One region of the Enterobacter sp. JS8-1 genome, then DNA from elsewhere that is predicted to be linked to it. Evidence: predicted binding sites of a transcription regulator. Region 1 holds the regulator's gene; the other holds the start of a gene.
The links. The regulator PhoB, encoded in region 1, activates phosphate uptake and scavenging genes when phosphate is short. The targets are predictions, from matches to a motif close to CTGTCATAAAACTGNCNNAT.
Positions count from the first base shown of each region.

Region 2: pstS (phosphate ABC transporter substrate-binding protein PstS) is a predicted target of PhoB. The motif match lies at 2,365-2,384, and genes of this name have one in related genera.

Region 1 is NZ_CP185805.1:1,044,464-1,052,950, forward strand. Features, by position in the region: gene sbcD (exonuclease subunit SbcD) at 1-1,140, opposite strand, end outside; gene phoB (phosphate response regulator transcription factor PhoB) at 1,328-2,017, shown strand; gene phoR (phosphate regulon sensor histidine kinase PhoR) at 2,039-3,334, shown strand; gene brnQ (branched-chain amino acid transporter carrier protein BrnQ) at 3,744-5,063, shown strand; gene proY (proline-specific permease ProY) at 5,145-6,518, shown strand; gene malZ (maltodextrin glucosidase) at 6,683-8,487, shown strand, end outside.
Region 2 is NZ_CP185805.1:4,848,370-4,856,856, forward strand. Features, by position in the region: gene glmU (bifunctional UDP-N-acetylglucosamine diphosphorylase/glucosamine-1-phosphate N-acetyltransferase GlmU) at 1-141, shown strand, start outside; gene glmS (glutamine--fructose-6-phosphate transaminase (isomerizing)) at 367-2,196, shown strand; gene pstS (phosphate ABC transporter substrate-binding protein PstS) at 2,473-3,513, shown strand; gene pstC (phosphate ABC transporter permease PstC) at 3,642-4,601, shown strand; gene pstA (phosphate ABC transporter permease PstA) at 4,601-5,491, shown strand; gene pstB (phosphate ABC transporter ATP-binding protein PstB) at 5,539-6,312, shown strand; gene phoU (phosphate signaling complex protein PhoU) at 6,339-7,064, shown strand; gene yieH (6-phosphogluconate phosphatase) at 7,159-7,824, opposite strand; gene adeP (adenine permease AdeP) at 7,990-8,487, shown strand, end outside.

The DNA of each region.
Region 1 (8,487 bases):
TCGCTTCGCGTCGTCAATCTCTTCCTGAGACAACCGGCGCTCAAACACCTCTTCGACGCGCAGTTCACTGAGCGTTTCACGCTGCGCACCTGACAGAATTTTCTCGCGCTGCTCCCGGCTGCGGCGAACCAGTAAGACCTCGACGGGCAAATCCTCCGTCAGCACCTGAATTTTTCTTTGCATATCATGTAGGTAGTCATCGGTGGTGATTTCGATATCCAGCCAGACGGGCGGAACCTGCTCGACACCACGCCACTGCTCAAGCTGTTCAGTGATGGCCGCCAGATCGCCTTTTAGCACTGCCAGCGGCTGGGTGACGGGTACGTCCAGCGTCTCGACAGCGCTCAGTTTTCCGTCGGTAAAACTGACCAGATGCACGGATTTGGCTTTGCCTGTTTCATCGAAGCTGAGCGAAATGGGCGAGCCGCAATAGCGGATATGCTCGCAGCCGCCGATGATCTGCGCGCGGTGAATGTGTCCGAGCGCGATGTAGTCGGCAGGCGGGAAATTCTGCGCCGGGAAGGCATCCAGCGTGCCGATATAGATGTCACGTACGGCGTCACTTTTACTGGCACCAACGGTGGTGAGATGCCCGGTCGCAATCACCGGGATTGCCGCTTCGCCGCGCAGGGCGCAGGCATCGGTATGCTGCTGGTGATAATAATCAGTGATAGCCTGTAATAAATGCTGTTGCTTTTCGCCGCCGGAAAGTCCCGCCTGGCTTTGTACGATATCGCGCGGGCGCAAAAACGGAATGGGGCACAGCACCGCACCCGGCGTGCCGTCACGTTTTTTCAGGATCTGCGGGGCATGTCCGGCGCTGGCCACCACGGTGGTATTGAGAAACGCCAGAATATCGCGGGATTCATTCAGCGTGGCCACAGAATCGTGGTTTCCGGCGACAATCACCAGATGACAGCCGGTCTGCTGCAGATTCACCACGAAACGGTTATAGAGCTCACGCGCATAGCTCGGTGGGGAACCGGTATCGAAGATGTCACCCGCGACAATAATCGCATCGACGTCATGCGATTGCGCCGTCTCCAGCAGCCAGTTCAGGAAGGCTTCGTGTTCCGCCGCCCGGCTTTTGCTGTAAAAGTTTTGACCCAGATGCCAGTCTGAAGTGTGAAGTATGCGCATAGCTGATCCGTGGCGAAAAGAGTTGATGGCGATTATAAACTCTCAGGGGATGGAAAATAACCGCTGTAATAAAACAACAGTTTGCCATTTATGGTGGTAATGTTTTTCATAAATCTGTCATAAATCTGACGCATAATGACGCCGCATTACAAACTTGTAACTTAAATAAGATAAGACAGGGCAAAGTATGGCGAGACGTATTCTGGTCGTAGAAGATGAAGCTCCAATTCGTGAAATGGTGTGCTTCGTGCTCGAACAAAATGGCTTCCAGCCGGTTGAAGCGGAAGATTATGACAGCGCGGTGAACCAGCTGAATGAACCCTGGCCCGATCTGATTCTGCTTGACTGGATGTTGCCTGGCGGCTCTGGACTGCAGTTTATCAAACATCTTAAACGTGAAGCGATGACCCGCGATATTCCGGTGGTCATGCTGACTGCGCGCGGTGAAGAAGAGGATCGCGTGCGCGGTCTGGAAACCGGCGCGGACGATTACATCACCAAGCCGTTCTCTCCCAAAGAACTGGTTGCTCGTATCAAAGCCGTTATGCGCCGCATTTCGCCGATGGCGGTAGAAGAGGTGATTGAGATGCAGGGCCTGAGCCTTGATCCCACCTCACACCGCGTGATGACGGGCGAAAATCCCCTCGACATGGGGCCTACCGAATTCAAACTCCTGCACTTCTTTATGACCCACCCGGAACGTGTCTACAGCCGCGAGCAGTTGCTGAATAACGTCTGGGGAACTAACGTGTATGTGGAAGACCGGACGGTTGATGTGCATATTCGCCGCCTGCGTAAAGCGCTGGAGCTGAGCGGTCACGATCGCATGGTGCAGACGGTCCGCGGTACGGGTTATCGTTTTTCGACCCGTTTCTGAACAGTGACAGGAGTGTGACGCGTGCTGGAACGTCTGTCATGGAAAAGGCTCGTCTTTGAACTGATCTTATGCTGTATTCCGGCCTTCATTCTGGGGGCCATCGTTGGGCATCTGCCGTGGTTTTTGCTGGCGGCAGTGACCGGGTTACTCGTCTGGCATTTCTGGAACTTACTGCGCCTCTCCTGGTGGCTGTGGGTGGACAGAAGCATGACCCCTCCGCCGGGAAGCGGTAGCTGGGAACCGCTGCTGTATGGCCTGCACCAGATGCAGATGCGTAATAAAAAACGTCGTCGCGAGCTGGGAAGCTTAATCAAACGCTTTCGCAGCGGCGCAGAGTCGCTGCCGGATGCCGTCATTCTGACCACTGAAGAAGGCACAATTTTCTGGTGTAACGGCCTGGCGCAACAGCTGCTGGGCCTGCGCTGGCCGGACGATAATGGGCAAAATATCCTTAACCTGCTGCGTTATCCGGAGTTCACGCTGTATCTGAAAAAGCGTGATTTTACGGGGCCGCACAATCTGAGGCTCAACAACGGGCGTCATCTGGAAATCCGCGTGATGCCATACAGCGATCGGCAGTGGCTGATGGTGGCGCGGGATGTCACCCAGATGCACCAGCTGGAAGGGGCGAGACGCAACTTCTTCGCGAACGTGAGCCACGAATTACGCACCCCGTTGACCGTGCTTCAGGGCTACCTGGAGATGATGCAGGAGCAAACGCTCGAAGGTGCGCCGCGTGAAAAAGCGCTGCACACCATGCGCGAGCAAACGCACCGTATGGAAGGCCTGGTCAAGCAGCTGCTGACGCTCTCGAAGATTGAAGCCGCGCCTTCACTGGCACTGAATGACACCATCGATGTGCCGATGATGCTGCGGGTGGTGGAGCGGGAAGCGCAAACGTTAAGCCATAAAAAACATCACATTAGCTTTGAGGTCGACAGCACCCTGAAGGTGCTCGGCAGTGAAGATGAACTGCGCAGCGCCATCTCCAACCTGGTGTATAACGCGGTGAATCATACGCCGGAAGGGACCCATATCGTGGTGCGCTGGCAGCGTGTTAGCGCGGGCGCTGAGTTTAGCGTTGAGGATAACGGGCCGGGGATTGCCCCTGAGCACATACCGCGTCTGACCGAGCGATTCTACCGTGTGGATAAGGCGCGCTCGCGGCAGACCGGGGGAAGCGGCCTGGGGCTGGCGATTGTGAAACACGCGGTGAATCATCATGAAAGCCGTCTTGATATTCAGAGTAAGCTGGGTAAAGGAACCCGCTTCAGCTTTGTTATTCCGGAACGATTAATTGCCAAAAAGATCGCCTGACGGCAGGCGTGTCATTTTACCTTTCCACGGGCCAGCATTTGCTGGCCCGTTTGCTTTGCAGTCAAGCGAAACGCGTGTGAATATTATACGGTTGATGCTTTTTTGTTCGCATGATTAGCCATGGGTTTTTCTTATAATTAGTGCATTGTGCTGGTCTGTTTTTTCATGCTGGTATATTGTTCTGGTTTTGCGATCCCTCCTTGCCTTTAAACGTTATAAGCGTTTAAATTGCCCCCCAGATACTGTCAGACCGACTGTATTTGCGTGGTAAATCGAAAAACTATTCTTCTCCACGCCAGGACGGGAGCATTTCCCGCTGAAATTGAGCAAATTTTCCGCTGTATCGTCCCGTCAGGGATAGCGAAAATCTCAACGTTTTCAACACCACATCCACAGGCAGTAAGGTTTTATGACCCATCACTTAAAATCGCGTGACATCATCGCGCTGGGCTTTATGACATTTGCGCTGTTCGTTGGCGCAGGTAACATCATTTTCCCTCCAATGGTTGGCTTACAGGCGGGTGAACACGTCTGGACAGCTGCGTTTGGTTTCCTGATTACTGCCGTGGGTCTACCGGTCCTCACCGTTGTCGCGCTGGCGAAAGTCGGTGGCGGCGTGGACAGCCTCAGCACCCCGATTGGCAAAGTGGCTGGCGTTCTGCTGGCGACCGTCTGCTATCTGGCCGTTGGTCCGCTGTTTGCGACCCCGCGTACGGCGACCGTTTCCTTTGAGGTGGGGATTGCTCCGCTGACGGGTGACGGCGCGATGCCGCTGTTTATCTACAGCCTGATCTACTTCGCGATTGTGATTCTGGTTTCCCTCTATCCGGGCAAATTGCTGGATACCGTGGGTAACTTCCTGGCGCCGCTGAAAATTGTGGCCCTGATCGTGCTGGCGGTAGCCGCTATCGTCTGGCCTGCAGGCCCGATTAGCGACGCGATGGACGCCTATAAAAATGCTGCGTTCTCCAACGGCTTTGTGAACGGCTATCTGACGATGGATACGCTGGGCGCGATGGTGTTTGGTATCGTTATCGTCAATGCCGCGCGTTCCCGTGGCGTGACTGAAGCGCGCCTGCTGACTCGCTATACCATCTGGGCTGGCCTGATGGCGGGTGTGGGTCTGACGCTGCTGTATCTGGCACTGTTCCGCCTGGGTTCCGACAGCGCCATGCTGGTCGATCAGAACGCCAACGGTGCAGCTATCCTGCACGCTTACGTTCAGCACACCTTCGGTGGTGCGGGCAGCATGCTGCTGGCGGCGCTGATTTTCCTGGCGTGTCTGGTGACGGCGGTTGGCCTGACCTGTGCCTGCGCAGAGTTCTTTGCACAGTATCTGCCGCTCTCTTACCGCACCCTGGTGTTTATCCTCGGCATCTTCTCTATGGCGGTGTCCAACCTCGGTCTGAGCCACCTGATTCAGGTCTCTATTCCGGTACTGACGGCGATTTATCCGCCGTGTATCGTGCTGGTGGTGCTGAGCTTTACTCGCCCGTGGTGGAACAACTCGTCGCGAATTATCGCGCCAGCCATGTTTATCAGCCTGATTTTTGGTATCCTTGACGGGATTAAAGCATCAGCTTTCGCAGACATTCTGCCAGCGTGGACACAGCGTCTGCCGCTGTCTGAGCAAGGCCTGGCCTGGCTGATGCCTACCGTTGTTGCACTGGTTCTGGCGATTATCTGGGACCGTGCTGCAGGGCGTCAGGTCGCATCGAACGCCCATTAATCAACGGCAACAAACTGTTTAACCACGGGGCTTAAGGCCCCGTGGTTTTTTGTTTTTTTCGTGTTGAATGGCAAGATTTAAATGGAAAGCACTAACAAACTTAAACGTGGATTGAGCACGCGCCACATCCGCTTTATGGCGCTGGGCTCGGCTATCGGCACCGGTCTTTTTTATGGCTCGGCAGATGCCATTAAAATGGCCGGTCCCAGCGTTCTGCTGGCGTACATCATCGGCGGCGTGGCGGCCTATATCATCATGCGCGCGCTGGGTGAGATGTCAGTTCACAACCCCTCTGCCAGCTCCTTCTCGCGCTACGCGCAGGAAAACTTAGGCCCGCTGGCCGGGTTTATCACCGGCTGGACCTACTGCTTTGAAATCCTGATAGTGGCGATTGCCGACGTGACCGCGTTTGGCATTTATATGGGCGTCTGGTTCCCGGCGGTGCCGCACTGGATATGGGTGCTGAGCGTGGTGCTGATCATCTGCGCCGTCAACCTGATGAGCGTGAAGGTGTTTGGTGAGCTGGAGTTCTGGTTCTCCTTCTTTAAAGTCGCGACCATTATCATCATGATCCTTGCCGGTTTCGGCATCATCATCTGGGGTATTGGTAACGGCGGCCAGCCGACCGGTATCCATAACCTGTGGAGCAACGGCGGCTTCTTCAGTAACGGCTGGCTCGGCATGGTGATGTCGCTCCAGATGGTCATGTTTGCCTACGGCGGTATCGAGATTATCGGTATTACCGCTGGTGAAGCGAAAGACCCGGAGAAATCCATTCCGCGCGCCATCAACTCGGTGCCGATGCGTATTCTGGTGTTCTATGTGGGTACGCTGTTCGTGATCATGTCCATCTACCCGTGGAACCAGGTAGGCACCAACGGCAGCCCATTTGTACTGACCTTCCAGCACATGGGCATCGCCTTTGCCGCCAGCATTCTCAACTTTGTAGTGCTGACCGCGTCGCTGTCGGCAATCAACAGTGACGTCTTTGGTGTGGGCCGTATGCTTCACGGCATGGCGGAGCAGGGCAGCGCGCCGAAGGTGTTCGCCAAAACCTCACGCTGCGGCACGCCGTGGGTGACCGTTGTGGTCATGACCGTGGCGCTGCTGTTCTCGGTTTACCTGAACTACATCATGCCGGAAAACGTCTTCCTGGTGATTGCATCGCTGGCGACCTTCGCGACGGTGTGGGTGTGGATCATGATCCTGCTGTCGCAGATTGCGTTCCGCCGCCGTCTGTCACCGGATGAGGCGAAAGCGCTGAAGTTTAAAGTACCGGGCGGCGTCGCAACCACCGTCGTCGGGCTGATCTTCCTGGTGTTCATTATTGCCCTGATTGGCTACCACCCGGATACCCGTATTTCCCTCTACGTGGGCTGTGCGTGGATCGTGCTGCTGCTGGTGGGCTGGATGTTTAAATGCCGCCGTGACCGTCAGCTGGCGGAAGCACAGTAAGGTAAAAATGCCGGGTGGCGCTGCGCTTACCCGGCCTACACTCCCTTTTGCCCCGGAAAAAAAGCTCCTCCTCCTTTCTCCTCCCCCAATAATCCCGATCGTGATGAGCTATCCTTAACCACCCTGTGGCAAGGTGACGTCAATTTCATCAAAGGGGATTCGTGATGTTAAACGCCTGGCACCTACCGGTTGCCCCATTTGTTAAGCAAAACAAAGACAACCTTGTGATTACGCTCTGGCTGGCGGGGGAAAACCAGCCTGAACGCGTGACGCTCCGCGCTGAAATAGATAACGAAGAGACCGGGCTGAAAATGCACAAGCTGCGCAGCCAGCCGCAGCCGGGGATCACGGCGTGGCGGGCGAATATCGACCTGAATACTGGGCAGCCGCGTCGCCGTTACAGCTTCAAGCTGCTGTGGAACAACCGTCAGCTGTGGTTTACCCCGCAGGGGTTTAGCCGTTTCCCGCCCGCACGGCTGGAGCAGTTTGCGGTCGATTATCCGGATAACGGCCCGCAGTGGGTTAACGATCAGGTCTTTTACCAGATTTTCCCGGACCGCTTTGCGCGCAGCGAAAAGCGCACCACACAGCAGGATAAGGTTTATTACCACCACGCGGCGGGTCACGATGTCATTATGAAAGCGTGGGATGACCCGGTGACGGCGCAGGCTGGCGGCTCGACCTTTTACGGCGGCGATCTCGACGGTATCAGCGAAAAACTGCCGTACCTGAAAAAGCTTGGCGTGACGGCGCTCTACCTGAACCCGGTGTTTAAAGCCCCAAGCGTGCACAAATACGATACGCAGGATTATCGCCACGTTGACGAACAGTTTGGCGGTGACGAGGCGCTGCTGCGCCTGCGTAAGAACACCCAAAATGAAGGCATGCGCCTGATCCTGGACGGCGTGTTCAACCACAGCGGAGATTCGCACGCCTGGTTTGACCGCCATAATCAGTCGATGGGCGGGGCATGCCATAACCCGGACTCGCCGCAGCGCGACTGGTACAGCTTTAGCGAAGATGGACGCGCCCTGGACTGGCTGGGTTACGCCAGCCTGCCGAAGCTGGATTTCCAGTCGCCAACTCTCGTGAATGAAATCTACGGCGGTGAAGACAGCATCGTGCGCCACTGGCTGAAAGCGCCGTGGAACATGGACGGCTGGCGTCTGGATGTGGTGCATATGCTCGGTGAAGCGGGCGGGGCACGGAACAACCTTCAGCACGTCGCCGGGATCACGCGCTCGGCAAAAGCGGCCCAGCCTGAAGCGTTTGTCTTCGGCGAGCACTTTGGCGACGCGCGCCAGTGGCTGCAGAACGATGCGGAAGATGCGGCGATGAACTATCGCGGCTTTACCTTCCCGCTGTGGGGATTTCTCGCTAACACCGATATCTCCTACGATCCGAACCATATCGATGCTGAAACCTGCATGGCGTGGATGGAGAACTATCGCGCCGGTCTGTCTCATCAGCAGCAGCTGCGGATGTTTAACCAGCTCGATAGCCACGACACCGCGCGCTTTAAATCCCTGCTCGGCAAGGATGTGGCGCGTCTGCCGCTGGCGGTGACCTGGCTCTTTACCTGGCCGGGTGTACCCTGTATTTATTACGGCGACGAAGTGGGGCTGGACGGCAACAACGATCCGTTCTGCCGCAAAACCTTCCAGTGGGAGCCGGCGAAACAGGACAAGGTGCTGTTCAGCCTGTATCAGCGGCTGGCGAAGCTGCGTAAACAGAATCAGGCTCTGCGCTACGGTGGCTGTCAGGTGGTTTATGCGCACGATAACGTGGTGGTGTTTGCCCGCGTCTATAACCAGCAACGCGTGCTGATCGCCATCAACCGGGGCGAGGCCTGCGAAGTGGTGCTCGATGATTCACCGCTGCTGAAGGTGGCGACGTGGAAAATTAAAGAGGGCAAGGCGACGATACAGGACGGCGTGCTGGCGCTGCCTGCGGTATCCGCGACGATCTG
Region 2 (8,487 bases), 1.1 Mb from region 1:
GCACCTGTTACCGTGGGTAACGGCGTGACCATTGCAGCTGGAACAACCGTTACCCGCGATGTGGCCGCGAACGAGCTGGTGTTAAGCCGCGTTCCGCAGGTCAACAAGCAGGGCTGGAAACGCCCGGTGAAGCAAAAGTAACAACAAGGCGGGTGGCGCTACGCTTACCCGCCCTACGATTGAGTAGGCCTGATAAGGCGTAGCCGTCATCAGGCAAACCCGGGTGAGGAGATAAATATATATCTCCCCCCACAAGCAGTACCCATAAAAATAACCCCACTCTCTACAAGGCTCGGGGCGCCCGGAAAGGGTAAATACAGGTCAGCGACAACGCAGGCATCATGCCTAAATTCGGAATCTAAAACTATGTGTGGAATTGTTGGCGCAGTTGCGCAGCGTGATATTGCTGAAATCCTTCTCGAAGGTTTACGTCGTCTGGAATACCGTGGCTACGACTCTGCCGGTTTGGCTGTCGTTGATGCAGAAGGTCATATGACCCGTCTGCGCCGTCTCGGTAAGGTGCAGATGCTGGCCCAGGCCGCGGAAGAACACCCGCTGCACGGTGGTACCGGTATTGCGCATACCCGCTGGGCGACGCACGGCGAACCGTCTGAAGGTAACGCGCACCCGCATGTGTCTGAACACATCGTGGTCGTACACAACGGCATTATCGAAAACCACGAACCGCTGCGCGAAGAACTGAAAGCGCGCGGCTACACCTTCGTCTCTGAAACTGACACCGAAGTGATTGCTCACCTGGTGCACTGGGAGCTGGAGCAGGGCGGCACGCTGCGTGAAGCGGTACTGCGCGCCATTCCTCAGCTGCGCGGTGCCTACGGTACCGTGATCATGGATTCCCGCGACCCGTCTACGCTGCTGGCCGCGCGTTCCGGTAGCCCGATGGTTATCGGTCTTGGCATGGGGGAAAACTTCATCGCTTCAGACCAGCTGGCGCTCCTGCCGGTTACCCGTCGCTTTATCTTCCTGGAAGAGGGGGATATCGCGGAAGTGACCCGTCGCAGCGTGACCGTATTCGATACCAAAGGCGAGCAGGTAAAACGCCAGGAGATCGAATCTAACCTGCAGTACGACGCGGGCGACAAAGGCGCGTACCGTCACTACATGCAAAAAGAGATCTACGAGCAGCCAAACGCCATCAAAAACACCCTTACCGGGCGCATTAGCCACGGTGAAGTGGATCTGAGCGAGCTGGGCGCAAACGCCAACGAACTGCTCGGCAAGGTCGAGCATATTCAGATCGTGGCCTGCGGCACCTCCTACAACTCCGGTATGGTCTCTCGCTACTGGTTTGAATCCCTGGCGGGCGTGCCGTGCGACGTGGAAATCGCGTCTGAATTCCGCTATCGCAAATCCGCGGTACGCCGTAACAGCCTGATGATCACCCTTTCCCAGTCCGGCGAAACGGCAGACACGCTGGCAGCGCTGCGTCTGTCTAAAGAGCTCGGTTACCTGGGTTCGCTGGCCATCTGTAACGTCCCAGGCTCATCGCTGGTGCGTGAGTCCGATCTGGCGCTGATGACCAAAGCGGGTACCGAAATCGGCGTGGCCTCCACGAAAGCCTTTACCACTCAGCTGACCGTTCTGCTGATGCTGGTGGCGAAACTGGCGCGTCTGAAAGGCGAAGATGCTTCCGTTGAGCACGACATCGTTCACGGCCTGCAGGCGCTGCCGAGCCGTATTGAGCAGATGCTGTCTCAGGACAAACGCATTGAAGCGCTGGCTGAAGACTTCTCTGACAAACATCACGCCCTGTTCCTGGGTCGTGGCGATCAGTATCCGATTGCGCTGGAAGGCGCGCTGAAGCTGAAAGAGATCTCTTACATCCACGCTGAAGCCTATGCGGCAGGCGAGCTGAAACACGGCCCGCTGGCGCTGATCGATGCAGATATGCCGGTCATCGTTGTGGCACCTAACAACGAACTGCTGGAAAAACTGAAGTCCAACATCGAAGAAGTGCGCGCCCGCGGCGGTGTCCTGTACGTCTTCGCTGATAAAGATGCCGGTTTCGCCAGCAGTGACAACATGCACATCATCGAGATGCCGCACGTTGAAGAGGTGATTGCACCGATCTTCTACACCGTTCCGCTGCAGCTTCTGGCCTATCACGTGGCGCTGATCAAAGGCACCGACGTTGACCAGCCGCGTAACCTGGCGAAATCCGTCACCGTAGAATAATCCCTTCAGACTCCACCTTCGGGTGGAGTTTTTTTATGACAATCTGTCATTTTCAGCTATTTTTTCAGTGTCACATAAAGAAAATATTACTGAAAACAGGTTGTCACATTCCTCTTTAAGTTCATGATAAACATATAAAGTTTTACGTTATTTTAAGTGAAATTTTCGTTGTCATAAAACTGTCATAATTCGTACATTTATCTGTCACCTGTTTGTCCTATTTTGCTCATCGTAGCCACTTAAACAATGATTTACGAAATCCTTGCAGGAGACATTATGAAAGTTATGCGTACCACTGTCGCAACTGTTGTCGCCGCGACCTTATCGATGAGCGCTTTCTCTGCATTCGCAGCAGCAAGCCTGACTGGTGCTGGTGCAACCTTCCCTGCGCCGGTGTATGCCAAATGGGCTGATACCTACCAGAAAGAAACCGGTAACAAGGTTAACTATCAGGGTATCGGCTCCTCCGGTGGCGTAAAACAAATTACCGCTAATACCGTAGATTTCGGCGCATCAGATGCCCCACTGTCTGATGAAAAACTGAATCAGGAAGGCCTGTTCCAGTTCCCGACCGTGATCGGCGGCGTTGTGCTGGCCGTTAACATCCCTGGCCTGAAGTCAGGCGAGCTGGTGCTGGACGGCAAAACCCTGGGTGACATCTACCTGGGTAAAATCAAAAAATGGGATGACGAAGCCATCACCAAACTGAACCCGGGCGTTAAGCTGCCTTCGCAGAATATCGCTGTGGTTCGTCGTGCTGACGGTTCCGGTACCTCCTTCGTCTTCACCAGCTATCTGGCGAAAGTGAACGAAGAGTGGAAATCTAAAGTCGGCTCCGGCTCTACCGTTAACTGGCCAACCGGTCTGGGCGGTAAAGGTAACGACGGTATCGCCGCGTTCGTACAGCGTCTGCCAGGCTCCATCGGTTACGTAGAATACGCTTACGCTAAGCAGAACAACCTGGCTTACACCAAACTGGTTTCAGCTGACGGTAAACCGGTTAGCCCGACCGAAGAGAACTTTGCTAACGCCGCAAAAGGCGCTGACTGGAGCAAATCCTTCGCGCAGGACCTGACTAACCAGAAAGGCGACGACGCGTGGCCAATCACCTCTACGACGTTCATTCTGATTCACAAAGATCAGAAGAAACCAGAGCAGGGTACTGAAGTGCTGAAGTTCTTCGACTGGGCATACAAAAATGGTGGCAAACAGGCTAACGACCTGGATTACGCCAGCCTGCCAGACAGCGTGGTTGAGCAGATTCGTGCTGCATGGAAAACCAACGTGAAAGACAGCAGCGGTAAAGCGCTGTACTAACAGGATATATTTAACGAAGATGGCGGGTGGCGCTGCGCTTACCCGCCCTACGGTTTAATCTGTAGGCCCGGTAAGCGTCAACGCCACCGGGCATATTCGTAAAAACGTCTCAAACAGAAGAGTGATTTATGGCTGCAACCAAGCCTGCATTTAACCCTCCGGGTAAAAAAGGTGACATGATTTTCAGCGCGCTGGTCAAACTGGCTGCGCTGATTGTGCTATTGCTGCTGGGCGGCATTATCGTGTCTCTGATTTTCTCCTCCTGGCCGAGCATCCAGAAATTTGGGTTCTCCTTCCTGTGGACTAAAGAGTGGGACGCGCCGAACGATATCTACGGAGCCCTGGTGCCAATTTACGGCACGCTGGTGACCTCGTTCATCGCCCTGCTGATTGCGGTTCCGGTGAGCTTTGGTATTGCCCTGTTCCTGACGGAGCTGGCGCCTGGCTGGCTGCGACGCCCGCTCGGTATTGCTATCGAACTGCTGGCGGCCATTCCAAGTATCGTTTACGGCATGTGGGGTCTGTTCATCTTTGCTCCGCTGTTCGCAACGTACTTCCAGGAGCCGGTCGGTAACGTGCTTTCCGCCATTCCGTTTGTGGGGGCTCTGTTCTCAGGCCCGGCATTCGGTATCGGTATTCTGGCAGCGGGTGTGATCCTCGCCATCATGATTATTCCTTACATTGCGGCGGTTATGCGCGATGTCTTCGAACAGACCCCGGTGATGATGAAAGAGTCAGCCTACGGTATCGGCTGCACCACCTGGGAAGTTATCTGGCGCATTGTTCTTCCGTTCACCAAAAATGGGGTGATCGGGGGCGTGATGCTGGGCTTAGGTCGTGCGCTGGGTGAAACCATGGCGGTCACCTTTATCATCGGTAACACCTACCAGCTCGACAGCGTGTCGCTCTACATGCCGGGCAACAGTATTACCTCTGCACTGGCAAACGAATTTGCGGAAGCGGAATCCGGCCTGCACGTTGCGGCGCTGATGGAGCTGGGGCTGATTCTGTTTGTTATCACCTTCATTGTTCTGGCGATTTCCAAGCTGATGATTATGCGTCTCGCTAAAAATGAGGGAGCACGCTAATGGCAACTCTCGAAATGCAAGCTACCGCTGAACTGGCGGAGTCCCGCCGCAAAATGCAGGCCAAACGCCGCATAAAAAACCGGATTGCGTTAACGCTCTCTATGGCGACGATGGCATTCGGCCTGTTCTGGCTGGTCTGGATCCTGTTCTCGACGATCGTTCGTGGAATTGACGGTATGTCGCTGGCGCTGTTCACCGAGATGACGCCTCCGCCAAACACGGCGGGTGGTGGTCTGGCGAACGCCCTGGCGGGTAGCGGCCTGCTGATCCTGTGGGCGACGGTCTTCGGTACGCCGCTGGGCATCATGGCGGGCATCTACCTGGCAGAATATGGGCGTAAATCCTGGCTGGCGGAAGTGATTCGCTTCATCAACGACATTCTGCTGTCCGCGCCGTCTATCGTTGTGGGTCTGTTCGTCTACACCGTCGTGGTGGCGCAGATGGAACACTTCTCCGGCTGGGCGGGTGTGATTGCGCTGGCGCTGCTGCAGGTGCCTATCGTCATTCGTACCACCGAGAACATGCTGAAACTGGTGCCGGACAGCCTGCGTGAAGCGGCTTACGCGCTGGGTACGCCGAAATGGAAGATGATCTCCGCGATTACGCTGAAAGCGTCTATCTCCGGGATCATGACCGGTATCCTGCTGGCGATTGCGCGTATTGCAGGTGAAACGGCGCCACTGCTGTTTACATCCCTCTCCAACCAGTTCTGGAGCACGGACATGATGCAGCCGATCGCCAACCTGCCGGTGACGATCTTTAAATTTGCGATGAGCCCATTCGCGGAGTGGCAGCAGCTGGCCTGGGCCGGGGTGCTGATCATTACCCTTTGCGTACTGTTGCTGAACATTCTGGCGCGCGTCATTTTCGCGAAGAAGAAACACGGTTAAATTTTTACGGCGCGGCAGCTCGCTGCGCCGAATGAGGAAATGAGTCAATGAGTATGGTTGATACTGCCCCGGGTAAGATTCAGGTTCGTGATTTGAACTTCTACTACGGCAAATTCCATGCCCTGAAGAACATTAACCTGGATATCGCGAAGAACCAGGTCACGGCATTTATCGGTCCATCCGGCTGTGGAAAATCCACGCTGCTGCGTACCTTTAACAAAATGTATTCGCTCTATCCGGAGCAGCGCGCCGAAGGTGAAATCATCCTGGACGGCGAAAACATTCTGACCCAGGCCCAGGATATCGCCCTGCTGCGTGCCAAAGTAGGTATGGTGTTCCAGAAACCCACGCCGTTCCCGATGTCGATTTATGACAACATCGCCTTTGGCGTGCGCCTGTTTGAAAAGCTCTCCCGTGCCGATATGGACGAGCGCGTGCAGTGGGCGTTGACCAAGGCCGCATTATGGAATGAAACCAAAGATAAATTGCACCAGAGCGGTTACTCTCTCTCCGGTGGTCAGCAGCAGCGTCTGTGCATTGCGCGCGGTATCGCCATTCGCCCGGAAGTGTTGCTGCTGGATGAGCCGTGTTCAGCGCTGGACCCGATCTCAACCGGCCGTATTGAAGAGCTCATCACCGAGCTGAAGCAGGATTACACCGTGGTTATCGTGACCCACAACATGCAACAGGCTGCGCGTTGTTCCGATCATACGGCGTTTATGTATCTGGGCGAGTTGATTGAGTTCAGCGATACGGATGCGCTGTTCACCAGGCCCGCGAAGAAACAAACCGAAGATTATATTACTGGCCGCTACGGTTGATTTGCCTTAGTGCATGTGGAGAAACCATGGACAACCTCAATCTTAATAAACACATTTCCGGCCAGTTCAACGCAGAGCTGGAAAGCATTCGCACCCAGGTGATGACCATGGGCGGCATGGTCGAGCAGCAGCTTTCTGATGCAATTACGGCGATGCACAACCAGGACAGCGAGCTGGCGAAGCGCGTCATTGAAGGCGACAAAAACGTCAACATGATGGAAGTGGCTATCGACGAAGCTTGCGTGCGCATTATCGCGAAACGCCAGCCGACGGCGAGCGATCTGCGTCTGGTGATGGCGATCATCAAGACCATCGCCGAGCTGGAGCGTATTGGTGACGTTGCGGATAAAATCTGCCGCACCGCGCTGGAGAAGTTCTCTCAGCAGCACCAGCCACTGCTTGTGAGCCTGGAGTCGCTGGGCCGCCACACCGTGCAGATGCTGCACGACGTGCTGGATGCCTTTGCGCGTATGGATCTGGACGAAGCGGTGCGTATTTACCGTGAAGACAAGAAAGTCGACCAGGAGTATGAAGGCATCGTGCGTCAGCTGATGACCTACATGATGGAAGATTCACGTACCATCCCAAGCGTACTGACTGCCCTGTTCTGCGCGCGCTCCATCGAGCGTATCGGGGACCGCTGCCAGAACATTTGCGAATACATCTTCTACTTCGTGAAAGGTCAGGACTTCCGTCACGTGGGCGGCGACGAGCTGGACAAGCTGCTGGCGGGTAAAGATCCGAAAGAGTGATTTTTACCCTCACCCTAACCCTCTCCCACAGGGAGAGGGGACCATTCGGTTTTCTCCCTCTCCCTGTGGGAGAGGGCCGGGGTGAGGGGAAAACTCAGCGAGTAATATCCCACCCGCGCGCCTTCCACAGTTCCGGCAGCTGCGCCAGATCGGTAAAGGTTGTCACGTTTGGATGCTCGATCGGCTTGTTGTGCGGATCGGCGCAGAAGTAAAACACCTCCATGCCCGCATCAATCCCCGACTGTGCACCCGCAGACGAATCATCCACCAGAATGCAGTTCTCGACGTTAACGTTCATCGCTTTTGCCGCATGGAACATCAGCGCCGGGTCGGGCTTCCAGCGCTGGATATCGTAGCCGCTGAACAGTTTTTCCGGGAAATGGTGCAACATCTCAAGCTTGCCCAGCGAGTGCTGCATTTTGCTGACCGGGCCGTTAGAGACCACGCAGATTGGCACCGTCATCGCATCCAGCAACGCGTTAGCCCCGGCGATAACTTCCAGCTCGGAGTCGAACAGGCGTGCGACCTCGGCGCGGTACACCGGTTCCAGATCGGCTTTCGCCAGATCCACACCGTGTTCCTGGTTAATGATGTCGATGATCTCGTACAGCTTCACGCCCTTAAAGCGTTTGAACACCTCTTCGAGATCGAGCGTAATGCCAAATTCCTGGAACATGGCCACATATGCGCGGGAACAAATGACCTCACTGTCGACCAGCGTTCCGTCGCAGTCGAAAAATACCGCTTCAATTCCGGACATGCCTTTCCCTTTTAACAAGTTTAACGTTTACGTACGGCAGTTTAACGAGACGCAATCGTTGCCGTATAAGCAAAATCAATGAAAAAAGTATCTCATAACCGCCACTATTGTCGCATTTTGGTATAGGATAGCGACGAATTTTCCCTCCTTGTTCGGAAATTGATGATGAGTCAACAACACACAACCCAGACATCTGGTCAGGGTCTGCTTGAGCGCGTGTTCAAACTGCGCGAGCACGGCACAACGGCACGCACCGAAGTGATCGCCGGTTTCACCACCTTCCTGACGATGGTGTATATCGTTTTTGTTAACCCGCAAATTCTGGGCGTTGCTGGCATGGATACCAGCGCCGTCTTCGTGACCACCTGTCTGATTGCCGCCCTTGGCAGCATCCTGATGGGCGTGTTCGCTAACCTGCCGGTTGCGTTGGCACCGGCAATGGGTCTGAATGCGTTCTTCGCGTTCGTGGTCGTTCAGGCGATGGGCCTGCCGTGGCAGGTTGGCATGGGCGCTATCTTCTGGGGTGCCGTTGGCCTGCTGCTGCTGACCATTTTCCGCGTGCGCTACTGGATGATTGCCAATATCCCGGTGAGCCTGCGCGTGGGCATCACCAGCGGTATCGGCCTGTTCATCGGCATGATGGGTCTGAAAAACGCCGGTGTG